One region of the Sporosarcina beigongshangi genome, then DNA from elsewhere that is predicted to be linked to it. Evidence: riboswitches for the same ligand, from Rfam matches in the RefSeq annotation. Region 1 holds a riboswitch; each other region holds the start of a gene.

Region 1 (4,213 bases):
CCAGGACCAATAAGTGTCAACGAACCGAGATGGTCTGTGTCTACAATAATTGCATTGTCTACCCCATCAACGCTGTACAACGGGTGATCCGCACCGATAAGTACAGGACCAACACTGCCGGACAACATTCCACTGTCATCTACTATAATGTCAGCAACATGGCGATAGCGGAGATTCCCCGCTGCCGCATCCTTCACACCTTCAATCGTTACCTCGTCGATGCCAACAATCGGAACATCTTGCCAATCTGGCTGGCTGCCGAATGCCAAGCCGCTTAAAATCATCAGTTTGCGGAACGCATCTTTACCACCGATATCATCCGTTGGATCTGCTTCCGCATAGCCTAGCGCTTGCGCTTCTTTCAATGCTACTTCGAATGATACTTCCTCCTCACGCATTTTCGTGAGGATAAAATTCGATGTACCATTCAAAATTCCGCGAATACGCCGTACACGATCTGCTGGCAACAAGCTCGTAATCGTCCGGATAATTGGAACGCCACCTGCTGTTGTCGCCTCATATCGCGCTTGAACGTCACGAGATTCCGCGTGTCTGGCAAGTTCCTGACCACGCTTTGCAAACATCGTTTTATTGGCCGTAATGACATGAATGCCCTTGTCAATTGCTTCTGTTAAATAGCGGAATGCCGGTTCTTCACCAACAATTGCTTCAAATATGACATCAATAGCGGGATTCGACAAAATCTCTTGGACATCATCTGTGAACTTTGTTTCTGGTGTTGCCAATCGTTCTTTCGACGTATCACGTACGAGAATAGACACGATGTCAATCGTATGACCCGTTTCTTGCTGAATGTCTTCTTTTCTTTCATTCAAAATCCTATAAATTCCTTCGCCTACAGTGCCAAAACCGAGTATAGCGACTTTGATTGACGACATACCGCCACCTCCATGAATTGCTTACTAATCAGCGGGAGGGTAAAAATCCTGCTAGATAGAAGTTAAGGTCATGCTGTTACTGGTACTGCCTTCTCAATGGCCTGTGCAAGGTCTGCGATAATATCTTCTACCGCTTCCAGTCCAACTGATAGGCGAATCAATTCTTCTTTGACGCCTGCTTTTTCAAGCCCCTCTGCCGATAGCTGCTGATGCGTTGTTGAAGCCGGGTGAATAATGAGTGATTTCGCATCCCCAACGTTGGCAACATGCGACCAAATGTTAACATTATCTATCAAATTACGACCCGCTTCACGCCCACCCTTAATACCGAAGACGATAATCGATCCAAAGCCGTTTTTCAAATATTTTTTCGCATTGGCAGCCGATGGATGGTCTTCCTGACCCGTGTACGTTACCCACTCCACTGACGGATGCTGTTTCAAATAATCTGCCACTTTAAGCGCATTGGCATTATGCTTTTCCACACGTAAATGCAATGTTTCAAGCCCTTGTAGGAAAGCAAATGCATTGTCTGGGCTCAAGCATGGACCGAAGTCACGCAGTGCTTGAACACGAAGTTTCGTAGCAAATGCTGCACCTGCCGCGTCAATACCATAACGGATTCCATGATACGTTTCATCTGGCTCCGTAAAGCCAGGGAATCGTCCTTGTGTCCAGTCAAATTTACCAGCATCGATTGCCACACCACCGATAGATGTCCCGTGTCCACCAATCCATTTCGTTGCAGAATGAATGACAACGTCTGCGCCAAAGTCGATAGGATTCGAGCCATACGGTGATGGGAATGTATTATCGATGAGTAGTGGAAGCCCATTGTCGTGTGCGATGTTTGCAACTGCTTCAATATCGAGCACATGAAGGCTTGGGTTACCAATTGTTTCAGCGAAAATCGCCTTTGTTTTATCTGTAATGGCTGCACGGAAGTTTTCAGGGTCCGTCGCATCCACAAACTTCACGTTGATGCCGTAGCGTGGAAGTGATACCGCGAATAAATTATAAGTACCTCCGTACAAATTACTTGCTGCTACGATTTCATCTCCAGCACCTGCGATATTTAAAATCGAAAACGCAATAGCTGCCATTCCTGAAGATAGAGCAACTGCTGCCGCTCCACCTTCTAATAAAGCAACGCGCTTTTCAAAAACATCGACCGTTGGATTCATAATACGAGAATAAATATTGCCGGCTTCCTTCAAAGCAAATAAATTTTGTGCATGCTCCGTGTCACGGAATACGAAAGAGGTTGTTCTGTGAATCGGCACCGCGCGTGATCCTGTTACCGGATCCGGCTCTTGGCCACCATGTAGAAGAAGTGTTTCGGGTTGAAGTTTTGTCATTGTCATTACCTCCAGAAGTTTTTTAGATGGATATTTTTTGGATAAGTGCGGAGGCGTCGGGGATAAATCAGGAATAAAAAATAACCCCCTTCGCTTAACGCTAAGAAGAGGGTTACGCTTTCGCTTATTCCTCCTCTTATCTTTCAGACCGCTTACACGAATCTGTAGGAAGTAGCACCTGTGCAAGTTAGTCACTTGCCGGTTGCCGGGCATCGCAGGGCCTAGTCCCTCCGCCGCTCTTGATAAGAGTTTGATTGATTTAGTTTTCCATCTTGTGAAGTAGTATAGGCGAATTCTCAATACAATGTCAAGTGTTTATTGAAAAATTTTTCTGAAACTTGTATTTACTCTATAATGTTATCATTATAGATGTTGACATAAAGAGTCTTCCCAACAAAGCTTGGGGATTGGATAATCACTAGTTTGGGGGAATTAGTATGTGGCTGTGGGTTATAGCGGTGCTACTGTGCGGATATTTAATCGGATGCTTACATGGTTCGGTTGTTGCAACGAAGATTTCAGGTGTTAATTTAAAAGAAACTGGGGTCAAAAATGCCGGTGCTTCGAACGCTACGATTGTCTTGGGGAAAAAGTTTGGTGCGCTTGTGGCGGCGATTGATATCGGGAAAGGTGCACTTGCTGTGCTGCTTGTACACTTTTTTTCAGGGAATGCGGGATTACCTGCTGATGATGTCGCATTACTACTATTTTTGGTAGGTGCCGCAACTGTTGCCGGACATAACTTTCCGTTTTACATGCAGTTCAACGGTGGCAAAGGAACTGCTACGGTCATCGGCGTATTACTCGCTCTCGATTGGCGTTTCGGGCTCGTTGGATTTGCCTTGTTGGTTGTCGTTGCACTTACGACTAACTTTCTGGTGTTTGGCGTTTTGATGTTATACGTGACATTCTTGACCCTAGCATTTTGGTCAGAAGGCTACTGGCCCATTGTCATTGCAATTGTATTATTCATGCTTGCGATTTGGAAGCATATCGAGAACTTCCAACGGATGAAAGTAGGTAGTGAGAAGCGAGTTTCAGCGGTGTTTAAAAAGAAATGATTGTCGATGAAAAATCTATATTTCAATCATCGACAACGTAATGAGATACGCTCGAAATCCTGTTGGAATCGACATTCCTGCAAATTCCGTCAAAATATGGTATACTAGTTAATAGACAACTTGTGATCTATCATTTTCGTTGAGTTGTGTTTCGTCTTTTATGCCTCGCTTAGGATTTAACCTAAGCATTTTTTACTTTATAAAGGGCAAAGATGAAAATAAACACTAGGGGGAATTCGAATGGCTTTTCCACGTAAGGAAAAAGATGTATCGGATTTTGTCGCAGCGCGCAGAATCGATGAAAAGATTTCGTTTGTCCGTAACGACCATGAAGTAAATGGTACGATTTTTAAAATTCTCGAAAACTCTGTCATTGTGGAGATTTCTTCAAAGGATGCTGAACTCATTGGGGCCGCATCCAATCTAACTGTTGTTGCACACAAGAACTATTCAGTCGTCTGACGATTTTTTAACTGCCTACCACCGGGAAATTTTTCTAGTGGTAGGCAATTTTTTATTTTGGAAAGGTTTGGAGCAAACCGAAGCTACCAATTGGGCAAACTGGATCCCTCTGACGCAAACTCGACTACCTAAATTGAATACGCAGCTACTTCTCAACAGAATCCTATCATCCAGGCAGGATTTTCTTTCCTATTTCTCGAAAGGTATTAGGGAAAGGGGTTGCACGAATGATTCAAAAATTATTACTCACTGCCATTGTGATTACGGGAGCCATCTATATCTTCCTCATTCCATCAGATCCAGTTGGCTTTAAGATTTTCATGAAGCTAATTCCAATGGCACTTATCCTTCTGTTTGCACTGACAACAAGATCATTATTTTCTCGTACATATAAACAGATTGTTACTATGGGGCTTTTTGTCTGCATGATTGC
Region 2 (4,213 bases), on a different contig from region 1:
GCCAAGCTTCCGCCTCCATATCCGTCACCGTTTTCTCCGCGTCATTAAATTTCAATTCCGCTTCAGCCGCCTCAGCAATTTCCTTCTCCATCTGTTCATCCCATTTACCTGTCCACTCTTTGATTTTATTCGCAAAAGAAAATTTCCCAAGCTTCACAACATCTTGTTGCTCTTTCGTCAATTGTCTATGAAGCTCATCACGTAGCACAATGGCCTCCTTTAACTGAACCTCTGCCCCATCAAGTCGCCTTTTAATACGATTATACGCAGTCCGCCTCATCGTTAGATCCATTTGCCGTTCATGTATATCCTGCCTCATCGCCCACACCCCTTTTACCTATATACGGAAATGAATGGACGAAGTTTCACTCTATTCATAAAGATTCTTTGTCGAACATGTGTGGACAAATTTCTCTTCAAACAACCAAAGCGAAGTAAATTAGTTACCCACATGTGGATAATCAACCAATTCTCACTAAACAACAGCTTGTCCACATTCATATGTTGATTACTAGCAAATATGACTGAATCTGTTAGTAAGTCAGTGGGCGAAAACTATTTCTATTCGTACATTCCAAGGCTTATCCACATAAAGGCGTGTATAGTAGAGGTACTGTCACCTTATGAAAACATCTCTCGCAATCGGTAAACCGATGCACAAACAATCTTCACTGTCCCTTTTATTGCAAAATAAATAACCCTGAGCAAAGCGAATGGGCTTTGTTCAGGATTATTTATTTTACTTCCAAACTTCCTTTGCAACATCTACGATAAACTTTAATTTCTCCCATTGCTCATCTTCTGTCAGCTTGTTGCCATGATGTGTAGAAGCGAAGCCACATTGTGGGCTAAGGCACAGTTGTTCAAGTGGCACATACTTTGCCGCCTCCTGAATACGCGCTTTAATCGTTTCTTTGTCTTCTAGTTTACCGTCTTTCGATGTGACAACACCAAGGACGACATTTGCACCTCCGTTTGGTATATGGTCCAATGGTTGAAAGTCTCCTGAACGCTCATCGTCATATTCCAAGAAGAAGCCATCTACTTTTTCCTTCGCGAATAATGTTGGTGCAATCAGTCCATAGCTACCTTGGAATGCCCACGTCGATTGGTAATTTCCACGGCATAAGTGCGTTGTGACGATTAAATCTTCCGGCTTTCCTTCCAACACACCGTTGATGACACGTAAGGCTAGATCTATAAATTGTTCTCTTGTATAGCCTTGATCGCCGAACTGAAGATCAGGCGAAGAAAGTGCCGCAATGTAAACATCATCCAATTGTAAATAACGAACGCCCGCATCGTAAAAGGCTTTTAACGCATCTTGATAAGCTTTGATGATATCCACCGCATATGCTTCGTAGTCGGGATATACCGCTGCGTTGAAAATATCAGGATGGAATAATTGGTTCGGGCTCGGAATCGTTTGTTTGGCAACCGCACGACCATCGACAATTTTATTGAATTCGACAAAGTCCTTAATGAAAGGATGATCTGAATTAAATGAGATTTTTCCCGTTGTACGAATGTTGTAGCGTTCAGTTTCTACACCATCAAACTCATAGCCCGTTTCTGGCACATAACCTTCGATGCCATTTAGATGCTCCAAGAAGTCCAAATGCCACCATGTACGTCTAAATTCACCATCCGTCACAAGCTCCAAGCCGACTTCAATTTGCTTATCGACAACACGCTTAATTTCCTGCGTTTCAACTTCACGTAATTGTTGTGCTGTAAGCGTACCTTCTTTGAATTCTTTTCGAGCTTGGTGCAAATTATCTGGACGTAGTAAACTTCCTACGTGATCTGCTCTGAATGGCGCTTTCGTTACAGTAGTTGATGTATTTGTCATGGTAAATTCCTTCTTTCTATTTTTAGTAGTAAATGATGATCTTATAGTAAGAGCACAAATGAGTGCTGCTACTTGCTTATCTTGGGGCAGTATCGCGAATGAGCGTACTGTTTGATTAATCCATTCGACATAAATTCCCTCCCTATTTCCTTGAAGGTAACAGTCTCCAGATAGAACAAAAAAACCTCTTCTACAATTCAAGAAGAGGTTTTGGCAATTTCGCTTTTTGCTCTTCTTATCTTCAAGCTACAAGCAAAATGCTTCGGCTTCTGGAATTAGCACAGTACTAAAAAAGTCTGTTGCTGAGGTATCAAAGGGCCAGTCCCTCCACCTCTCTGGATAAGAAAGTTACGTATTCAGTTGGTAGCTCATACTTTACATGCCCCTAAATAGAATGTCAACAGGTAAAGTGAAAACTATTTTAAATTGACATACTATTCGTTCAGATTAATGCTTCATCTCACTCCGCAATTTCCGATGTTCACGACGTGCTGGTGCCGTGTCGAACAAGCTCTTTTCAACTTCCGTTTCCGGATAAATACCCGGCACTGGCGTAGGTTTATTGTTTTCATCCATAGCAACCATCGTCAAAAAGGATTCTGTTGTCAATTTCGTTACACCCGTTAATAGATTCATTGAATGGACAGATACGAAAACCTCCATCGACGTTCTTCCCGTTGATGTGACAATTGCTTCAAGCTCTAGCACATCACCGACACGTGCAGATGACATGAAATCAACTGAATCAATTGAGGCAGTAACAACTGCCGTATTTGAGTGTTTCATTGCCGTAATTGCAGCAATTTCATCTATATAGGCGAGGACCTGTCCCCCAAAAATCGTCTGAAGGTGATTGGTATCTGGCGGTAAAACTAGTTTCGTCTGGATTGTGCGCGATTGGCCCATAGGTCTATTTTCTATCATCGAATTCTCTCCCTAGTAACATTACTTGAATACAGTATACACCTAATCAGGCATTTTCCACGAACTGAAAACTGAAAATCGATTAGGGAGCTTTTAGTAACTGTCAAGATAAATCAACATGCCTTCCACCGCCAAAAAGGACACCCTTCGCAAGGGTGTCCTTTTAAACCATATCCGCCAGCAACGCATACACGCGCTTCATTTCTTCTTGCATCTTCCACTGGTCGACCGCCAGCCATCTGCAGTGAATTGCATTGCCTTCAAGCCTCGTTATACCGGCCTTCAATCCCTCTTCAATCCGCAACGTTTCCTGCAATGCGCGCACATCAACATCCTTGGCATTCGGCGAAACAAGCCAAATGGAACCGACATACATCGCTCCCTCAAGGACACCTATGCTACCAAGGTCAACATCCTGCGGTGCAAAATGTAGCGAGTCAAAAGCGATCAACTCATCCTCAACGAAAATCTTAAAATTCGACCGAAATGATTGATAATCAAATACCTCACCACGTTTTTCACGTCCAGGCGCGACAATCTCGCCCCATAATATCGTCGCATCATCCGCAACTCGTAGCGTTGTGTCCACTTGAAATTTCGCGTCAACAAATGGAATAAGCACCTCAGGCATCCACTCCAAACGCGAACGTTCCGCAAGGTCGACCTCGATTGTAAACAGGCATATATCACCCGTATGCGACGGATAGATTTTCAACGCCGATTGCTGCGTCAACCGTACTCGACTATCTGGTCCAAGCTTCACTGTAATATCATTGCGATCCCCCGATACCATCCCGCCAGACGACTCCATAATATAGACGGTCGCAGTCGGATCTTGTCCTTCGTACAATTCCCGACTCGCCTTCAACGGAGGCTGTTGGTAAACATGCGGCATCCGTGTAAAGCCTCTCCTTAATTCGAATGCCATATCCAGTTTCCCGTGATGGATGGCGCGGGTTGGTTTAAGCACCTGCACCTTCCAACAGCATACTGTGCTTGATCCAATCGACTACTTTATCAACATTTTTCTGCGTTCGTACATCCGTGAAAATATATGGACGACCATTACGCATTTTTTTTGCATCACTATCCATCAATTCAAGATCCACGCCAACATACGGAGCTAAATCAGTTTTATTAATTAATAATAAATCTGAGCGCGTTAATGCTGGACCGCCTTTACGCGGAATATCCTGACCTTCTGCAACATCAATGACATAGATATAACCGTCAACAAGCTCAGGGCTAAACGTCGCAGACAAATTATCGCCGCCACTTTCCACAAAGATAATATCCAAGTCGGCAAAACGGTTTTTCAGTTCATCTATTGCTGCAAAGTTCATCGAAGCATCTTCACGAATGGCTGTATGCGGGCAACCTCCCGTTTCAACACCTAAAATGCGGTTCTCTTCCAACACACCACTATTTATTAAAAAT
Region 3 (4,213 bases), on a different contig from region 1:
ATCTTTATTAAGTAGGTTTTCACGAAGGCATCCCTCTTTCACCATCCCGACTTTCTCCAGCACTTTTACAGAAGCACTATTACGTGGGTCACAGGTTGCATAGATTCGGTGCAGGTTTAATTCTTGAAAACCAAAATTTATGAGTAAATGAGCTACCTCAGTTGCATATCCTTGCCCCCAATAATCAGGGTGAAAGATGTAGCCAATTTCTCCTTCGCGGTTAACAATATCTCTGATATTTATTTCTCCCGAACCTATCATTACAGCTGTATTCTTTTCAAAAACTGCAAAGACAAAACGACTGCGGGGCTTTTTCTTTGCATCCTCTTGTACTGCTTCCAAAAAAAGCAAGGTTTCCTCTTTGGTGTTTGGTCCCCACGGTTGGTATCGGGAGACTATTTCCATAGATGCATATCTATGTACACTAGGCCAATCGTCTTTCACTAATTCCCTCAATTGAACCCTATTTTTTGATTGCTGTTTATCCATGTACACCATTCCTTTCTTTTATATTTAAACAAAGAAGCACAAAGTACATGAATTGTACCTAGTGCTTTCCAATAATAAAGTCCATTTTCTTGTAGTCGATTTCCACTTCAATCAGAACTTCTTTGTTTCTCCTCAGACTTTGGATTCATCAAAAAACGCGTCATTGGCTGTTCTGGGTTCGTCAATAATTTTGCTAAATATGAAGCCGTCACCGTATAGCTGTTTTCTATTTTTTCTGTCAGAAAATTAGTTCGCTCATAAAGAACTCCGCGAAGATGATCCAATTGCCTAGCCATTTTATCTGTCAAACCTTCTTGATTGTCCAGTCTACTAATGACGACTTTTTGGGCATCCCCTTGCTGTAAAATTTGTTTGGATAATTGTTGTTGGTGGTCCATATGTTCATTCATTTTAGTGGCCATCTCTTTCGATGACTCGCTGATTTGCATCCTGAATACTTGTTCCAGCACCTGTTCATCCACTAACATTTGATGCAGTTCTTGCTGTTGATCATCGAGTTGCCTCAACGATTTCATGACATTATTTTTAAATTGCTCATGCTGAAAATCAATTTTTTGTAGTTCATTTAAACGATTACGGATTGTAGTTAATTGATTGGACTGTACCTTTTTTTGTTGTTGTAAAAGCATCTCAAGATCGCCTATATGACGATGAAGCGAAGCGTTTTCTTCATGCTGCTCTTGCATCCATTGCGTTAACGAATCTATTCTTGAATAACTTTGGTTTATCTCCACAAGATTTGCTTCATTGTTGAAAACATCCGAATGACTTTGAATGTTAATAAATAACCCCATTTACCTAAGCCCCCTTGTCGTACTATCTTATGCAAATGTCGGCAAGGCGGTTATCATGTTGTTACTCCCAGACAAAAGGTGTTTCTTGATAGACATAGTAATTCAACCAGTTTGAGAAGAGCAGATGAGTATGTGAACGCCATGTATTTAGTGGCTCTTCGCTCGGATCATCGTTCGGGAAATAGTTCACTGGCAGATCAATGTCGATACCTTTTTGTAGATCACGCGCATACTCTTCAGCAAGCGTCGTTGCATCGTATTCAAAATGACCCGTAATCATAATATGTTTATTATCGTTAGAAATGATAATGAATGCACCCGCTTCATCAGACTTTGCAAGTAGGTGTAAACGGGGATCATTTTCAATTTCCTCCACTGAAACAGCTGTATAACGTGAATGCGGCACTCTAAATTCATCGTTAAATCCGCGTGCTAAATTGATTGTCGGATCAGATAGACGATGCGTAAATACACCTGAGCATTTCTTCGACAAATCAAACTTATCAATACCGTAATGGTGATACAATGCCGCTTGTGCACCCCAACAAATATGCAGTACTGACGTCACATGAGATTTTGTCCAGTCCATAATCTCCTTCATTTCGTCCCAATAATTCACATCTTCAAATTGTAGATGTTCGATTGGCGCACCTGTAATAATCATGCCGTCAAAACGACGATGCTTAACATGCCCAAAAGTTGTATAAAATTTATCTAAGTGCGACTTGCTAACATTTTTCGATTCATGAGTAGCCATATTCATAAATGTCACATCTACTTGCAACGGTGTATTACCTAATAAGCGAAGAAGTTGTAACTCTGTACGTTCTTTTTCTGGCATTAAATTCAAAATAATAATATTTATCGGTCGAATATCTTGGGAAGTTGCACGCTCCTCATCCATGATAAATATTTTTTCCTTTTTCAATAATTCTCCGGCTGGCAATTGTTTAGGTATGTTAATTGGCATAACTCATCTCTCCTTTTTGGATTTACTATGTATGTTAAATGGGTAAAAAGAAAAACCTTCTTTTCTATATGACAAGAAAAGAGGGTTTGCTTTAGGCTCTCAGTTCTTATCTCTCAAGACAAAAAGTCCTGTTGGAGGTAGCACCTTTCTGACAACGTCAGAGGTTGCTGAAGCTTCAATGGGCCATATCCCTCAGCTTCTCTTGATAAGAGTATTCAGTTTGTTTCTATTATACGCTTTAACTTTATATTGTAAACAGTCTTTTTACTTTTCTTGATAATTGTAAGTAGCAGCTTCCGTCCAATTTCACAGAATAAAATCATCGCTTCGAGCCATATTAACTTCGTACTACATGTTTGAAAGGAGATTTTTCATGGGAAGAGATAACAAACAAGGTAGCACCAACAATTCGCGTTCATTACCCCAAACGCCGAAAAGGCAAAAAATTCAACCGGGCGATATGAAAGAAGAAATGGCACGTGAGTTTGAAGAATTGAGCAATCTCGTTCCAAAGCGGGAACGCATGAATCCAAACGAACGGAAAAGAAAGTGACACATTTTTTTGCGAGGATAGCACCTAACTTACCATGAAAAAGACGGTACCCCGCGCAGCAATGATGCTCGTGCGGGGTATTCTTTATTGTCAGCTTATATGACGGCTTCGCTTAATTCTTTCGTCATTTGTTCAACCAAATCAGGCCTTCCATGAAATTGGGCAGGTGTATTTTGAAAAAGCTCTATACGCCATACATCGTTTTCTTTCACCGCAATTAGTGTTTGATGCGCATTCAGTTGTGGGTTTAGTTCCGTTGTTCCAGGCGGTATCATTCCGACGATTGCACGTAATCGTACAACTTCAGTAGTAAAAAGTCTTACATCTTTAACAACACTAATGAATGGAGGAGTTGGATGATCCGCAAATATCGGGTACACATGTGCAAAAATATTGTCACGACCAATTACTTGGCTCCCGTCAAATCCAATTAGCTCTCCTTGCATTGTAAATTGATCTGCCATTTCTTGTGCCTGACGATTGTTCCATGCTTGTATTAAGCTTTGATAAAGGGCTTTGATTTCATTTACTTGTGGTGATTCCATGTTTTTCTCCACCTAATTTCTAAATTCTTTTATTCTTCCTCGCAAGCAATTCATTACTTCTTGATGGGTCTTTTTCAGGGTCGTCAGATTTGTACTTTCGCTTTCAGCTAACTATATATATATTTCATCAATATTATTTCTTAAATCCGAAATAGGTCGTATTTCCATCATTGGACTTCCCCCTCATAATCGCTTGGAATGCTACCTTCCTTTTCTACATCTACAGTCCAAGAAATGATTGTCGTGCTATCGCGGACATTATGCTTTTCAATCTCCTTCAACATCAGTGAAATACTTTCATCAAGTGCTTCTACATTCAACGCTTCGACCAAGTTTTGCGGATTGGCATAAGGTTCACCTGGACATTCTACCAAGCCATCTGTTGTCATGAAAATGTGATTTGTCCCTTTTCTCAATTCCCTTGTCCCAGATGTATAGCATGGAACGGTTTTTTCAAATGTATTCACTTGCCCGATCCACTCGAAGAACTGCCTTTGATTCAGTTGAAATTGGTTGAGGGCCATTAATTCTGGATGCAATAGATAGACCAAGCAATCTCCGACGGAAAACCACCATATATAGTTATCTTTCCGTACGACGACAAGACAAGCCGTTTCTCCTGTGACATTTCTACATGCAGCCAAAAGTTCATCGGATTGAAAAATTTCAAGCAGCTTGTCTTCCAATTTCTTAAAATTTGGAGGACCGTCCAATGATAAAATCGCTGACAAGCCTTCTCTATGCTGTTCAAATGTATGAATGACAAGTTCCGCGCTTTCAGCACTTTTATGTGCATCGAGAATAGCTGCGAATTCCCAATCATCAGTTTGCCAGACCATAC
Region 4 (4,213 bases), on a different contig from region 1:
TATGAAGAGGTCAATATTGCAGAAGCTCCTCCTTCAGCAGAGGAATTGAGTAAAATAATTTCAGCGTCCGGGCTAGAATTGAAAAAGTTTTTTAACGTCAGTGGGATGAAGTACAGAGAACTGAATTTGAAAGACAAACTACCGGAAATGTCAGATGCAGAGAAAATTAGTTTGCTAGCTTCAGATGGAATGCTGATAAAAAGGCCACTTGTTTTTGGTGATAATAAGGTGACGGTTGGTTTCAAGGAAGAGGAATTTGAAAACGTCTGGGCAAAGTGATTCCTTCCTTGTCTTTACGTACAAAATATGCGAATATTGAAGTGAATGAAATTATATATTTGGAGGGGTTACGGAATGAGTACACCAAAAGATCTGCGTTATTCTGAAGAGCATGAATGGGTAAAAGAAGAAGGCGGTAACTTCCGAATCGGAATTACACATTTTGCACAATCTGAACTTGGCGATATCGTTTTCGTTGAACTTCCATCCGTTGGTGACGAAATCAAAGCAGACGAGCCTTTCGGAAGCGTTGAATCCGTTAAGACAGTTTCAGAATTGTACGCGCCAATTAGCGGTAAAGTAATTGAAGTGAACGAAGGACTGGAAGACAGCCCTGAATTCGTGAATGAATCTCCATACGAAAATGCATGGATGATTGTTGTTGAACCATCTGATGCATCCGAAGTAGATGCATTGATGTCCGCTGAAGCATATGAAAAAATGACAGTCGGAGAATAACGTAATCTTCCATCTAAACGCCGGTGTTATCTCGGCGTTTTTTTGCATCATAAAATGGAACAGGGAGGAATCTGTGTGACGTATGACAAGGTGATTGTTGTCGAAGGAAGTGCAGACAAAAAACGTCTTGCACGAATTCTTGCTGAACCCGTGGACATCATTTGTACGAATGGGACCGTCAGCCCTTATCGACTGGAAGAATTGCTGGCACCTTATGAACAACATGAGCTCTATGTCTTTGTCGATGCGGATGAATCCGGTGAAAAGATTCGAACGTTAGTCAGAAGGGAATTCCCTAACGCGATTCATTTATATACAGAAAAGGTTTATAAAGAAGTGGAAACAACACCTTATCAAGTATTGGCAACAATTTTACTTGAAGCGAATTTCGCTTTACACTCTAATTTTACAGTATAGAAGGATGGTTTAAACGCAATGGAAACATGGACACGCGAACAATGGGAAGCGGTTTTGAAGGAGTCGTCCTCCGCACTGTATTATCTATATACACCGATGTGTGGGACCTGTGCTGTCGCATCGAAAATGATGGAAGTTGTGTCAGCGATGAAGCCAGATATGCCAATCGGGAAAGCGGATTTGAATTACGTGCAAGACTTGGCAACGGATTATGAAATCGAAAGTGTTCCTTGCTTACTCATTCAAAAGGATGGCCTTGTGCAGCATAAAATCTATGCATTTCAATCCGTTCCGTATCTTCTTGAAATGATAGGTTGACAAGTTATATAGTGCTGTGGTAGCATGTGTATTAGTATTTAATTGAATAGGTCGCTCTTATTAAGAGAGGTGGAGGGATAGTGCCCTATGAAGCCCGGCAACCGTCACGAAAGTGAAATGGTGCCAAATCACACAAAGTATTTACTTTGGGAGATGAGAGATTGGACATACGTTTATTTATGATAACGTTTAGCCTTTCTGCCCGTCTGCAGGAAGGCTTTTTATGTTAAAAGAACTAGGCAAAGTTGGACACTTAAAGAGCATATTATTTTCAGAGGTGAAAACAATGATTCATTTAACGGATGTTAATAAGCGATTCGGTGAAGGTGAAGGCAGCATAATAGCGGTCGATAGCGTGTCGTTTGAAATTGGTGAAGGCGAAATTTTTGGAATTATCGGCTATAGCGGAGCGGGGAAAAGTACGTTAATTCGGCTGCTAAATGGACTTGAAGCACCAACGTCGGGGAAGATTACAATTGGTAAACGAGAAATGTCGACGATTAAAGGCAATGAATTAAGGAAAGCGCGTCAAAAAGTAAGTATGATTTTCCAACACTTCAATTTACTTTGGTCGCGAACAGTAAAAGACAATATTGCTTTTCCACTTGAAATTGCAGGTGTAAAAAAAGCAGAACGTGAACGGAAAGTAGCGGAATTGATTGATTTAGTTGGTTTAAGCGGTCGTGAAAATGCCTTTCCATCCGAATTATCTGGCGGGCAAAAGCAACGTGTCGGCATTGCCCGGGCACTTGCAAATGATCCTGAGGTTCTATTATGTGATGAAGCAACTTCGGCACTGGACCCTGAAACAACTGATTCAATTCTTGATCTGTTAACAGATATTAATAAGCGACTCGGTCTGACGATCGTATTGATTACACATGAAATGCATGTCATTCGAAAAATTTGTCATCGTGTAGCAGTCATGGAGGCTGGAAAAGTTGTTGAAATGGGCGATGTGCTCGATGTATTCCAATCGCCGAGGGAGCCGATTACGAAACGATTCGTCTCTCAAATAACAGAATCGGTGGAAGCGAAACAAGCAATGGAACATATTAGAGAAGAGTTCCCATCAGGTACACTCGTCAAACTCATTTTTGTTGGCGAGCGAACAGAACAACCTGTTTTAGCAAGTTTGATTCGGAAGTTTGCTGTCGACGTAAACATCGTGCAAGGAAATATCTCCCACACGCATGGGGGAGCATACGGTACGCTGATCCTTCAACTTGTAGGGGATGCAAAAATTGTCGAAGAAGCGATTCGCTATCTCAATGAGCAAGATGTCCAGACGGAGGTGATCGGCAATGATTGATAACATGTTTCCAACTGTCGATTGGCCTAAAATGTGGGAAGCAACAGCAGAAACACTTTATATGACTGCTATTTCAACCGTTCTAACATTGATTATTGGGCTGATACTAGGTGTTGTACTTTTTCTATCTAGTCCTGGTCAGCTTTGGGCGAATAAATTGGCGAATTTCATTACAGGTGCTTTTGTTAATATTTTCCGCTCGATACCTTTCATTATTTTGATTATATTACTGATTCCTTTGACAAAATTTCTTGTCGGTACGATGCGTGGGCCGAATGCGGCAATGCCCGCACTTATTATAGGAGCAGCACCTTTTTATGCACGAATGGTACTCATTGCACTACAAGAAATCGATAAAGGTGTTATCGAAGCGGCTAAGTCAATGGGAGCAAAAACCAGAACAATTATTTTTAAAGTTTTGCTACCTGAATCAATGCCAGCACTTGTATCGGGCATTACAGTCACAGCTATTGCATTGGTTGGATATACGGCAATGGCGGGAGTCATTGGAGCAGGTGGACTGGGAAATCTAGCATTTCTTGACGGTTTCCAACGTAGCCGAACTGACGTCGTGCAAGTAGCAACGATCTTAATCGTTATTATCGTATTCATCCTTCAATTTATCGGGGATGCCATTGTTAAGAAGTTGGACAAAAGGTAACCCACTTATTGGAATACCAGGCAATGCCTGAAATATAAAAACAATAGAGAAAAAGGGGAGTTTAGTCAATGAAGAAACTATTAACAGGAATTTTATTAGCGGTGCTTGTCCTTGCGCTTGCTGCATGTGGTGCAAAGGATGATGGTAACGATGATAAGACTAGCGGTAGCGCCGGAGATGTAGGTAGTGAAGAAGTAACGACAATTAAAATCGGTGCTTCTAATACACCACACGCCATTATTCTTGAACAAGCACAACCTATTTTGAAGGAAAAAGGCATTGAGCTAGAAATCGAAACGTACCAAGATTATGTGTTGCCGAATAAAGACCTTGAATCAGGGGACTTGGATGCGAACTTCTTCCAACACATCCCTTACTTGGATCAACAAGTGATTGACCATGGTTATAAATTTGCAAATGCTGGTGCGATTCACATTGAACCAATGGCTGTATACTCAACAAAGTATGATTCAATCGAAGATCTACCAGACGGTGCTGTCATTATTTTCAGTAACTCTGTCGCTGAGCACGGTCGCGTTCTATCATTGCTGGAGTCTGCTGGCCTCATTAAATTGGCTGACGGTGTGGATAAAGTAAGTGCAGAAGTAAAAGATATTGTTGAAAATCCAAAAAATCTAGAATTTGATGCGAACTACGAACCAGCATTGTTGCCACAATTGTATAAAAACGATGAAGGCGACGCAGTCGTTATCAATGCAAACTACGCAATTGACGCAGGCTTAAACCCAGTAAATGATTCAATCGCA

The links. A riboswitch is a leader RNA that binds a small molecule or an ion and turns the genes downstream of it on or off. The one in region 1 is predicted to bind S-adenosylmethionine.
Region 2: another riboswitch for S-adenosylmethionine. It lies ahead of R2B77_RS11880 (5-methyltetrahydropteroyltriglutamate--homocysteine S-methyltransferase); the one in region 1 lies ahead of R2B77_RS05145 (O-acetylhomoserine aminocarboxypropyltransferase/cysteine synthase family protein).
Region 3: another riboswitch for S-adenosylmethionine. It lies ahead of metA (homoserine O-acetyltransferase MetA); the one in region 1 lies ahead of R2B77_RS05145 (O-acetylhomoserine aminocarboxypropyltransferase/cysteine synthase family protein).
Region 4: another riboswitch for S-adenosylmethionine. It lies ahead of R2B77_RS08895 (methionine ABC transporter ATP-binding protein); the one in region 1 lies ahead of R2B77_RS05145 (O-acetylhomoserine aminocarboxypropyltransferase/cysteine synthase family protein).

Annotation. Positions count from the first base shown of each region.
Region 1 is NZ_JAWLIR010000006.1:139,651-143,863, reverse strand. Features, by position in the region: gene R2B77_RS05150 (homoserine dehydrogenase) at 1-899, opposite strand, end outside; gene R2B77_RS05145 (O-acetylhomoserine aminocarboxypropyltransferase/cysteine synthase family protein) at 968-2,257, opposite strand; SAM riboswitch class I at 2,391-2,506, opposite strand; gene R2B77_RS05140 (glycerol-3-phosphate acyltransferase) at 2,695-3,318, shown strand; gene R2B77_RS05135 (DUF2187 family protein) at 3,559-3,780, shown strand; gene R2B77_RS05130 (lysoplasmalogenase) at 4,008-4,213, shown strand, end outside.
Region 2 is NZ_JAWLIR010000023.1:112,060-116,272, reverse strand. Features, by position in the region: gene R2B77_RS11885 (hypothetical protein) at 1-319, opposite strand, end outside; gene R2B77_RS11880 (5-methyltetrahydropteroyltriglutamate--homocysteine S-methyltransferase) at 740-1,852, opposite strand; SAM riboswitch class I at 2,085-2,198, opposite strand; gene R2B77_RS11875 (acyl-CoA thioesterase) at 2,300-2,776, opposite strand; gene R2B77_RS11870 (urease accessory protein UreD) at 2,940-3,746, opposite strand; gene ureG (urease accessory protein UreG) at 3,739-4,213, opposite strand, start outside.
Region 3 is NZ_JAWLIR010000008.1:115,470-119,682, forward strand. Features, by position in the region: gene R2B77_RS06405 (GNAT family N-acetyltransferase) at 1-489, opposite strand, end outside; gene R2B77_RS06410 (hypothetical protein) at 597-1,304, opposite strand; gene metA (homoserine O-acetyltransferase MetA) at 1,366-2,274, opposite strand; SAM riboswitch class I at 2,378-2,486, opposite strand; gene R2B77_RS06420 (hypothetical protein) at 2,648-2,827, shown strand; gene R2B77_RS06425 (SgcJ/EcaC family oxidoreductase) at 2,923-3,372, opposite strand; gene R2B77_RS06430 (protein phosphatase 2C domain-containing protein) at 3,540-4,213, opposite strand, start outside.
Region 4 is NZ_JAWLIR010000013.1:122,721-126,933, forward strand. Features, by position in the region: gene R2B77_RS08875 (arsenate reductase family protein) at 1-279, shown strand, start outside; gene gcvH (glycine cleavage system protein GcvH) at 355-738, shown strand; gene R2B77_RS08885 (toprim domain-containing protein) at 814-1,155, shown strand; gene R2B77_RS08890 (thioredoxin family protein) at 1,174-1,473, shown strand; SAM riboswitch class I at 1,528-1,633, shown strand; gene R2B77_RS08895 (methionine ABC transporter ATP-binding protein) at 1,760-2,785, shown strand; gene R2B77_RS08900 (methionine ABC transporter permease) at 2,778-3,446, shown strand; gene R2B77_RS08905 (MetQ/NlpA family ABC transporter substrate-binding protein) at 3,515-4,213, shown strand, end outside.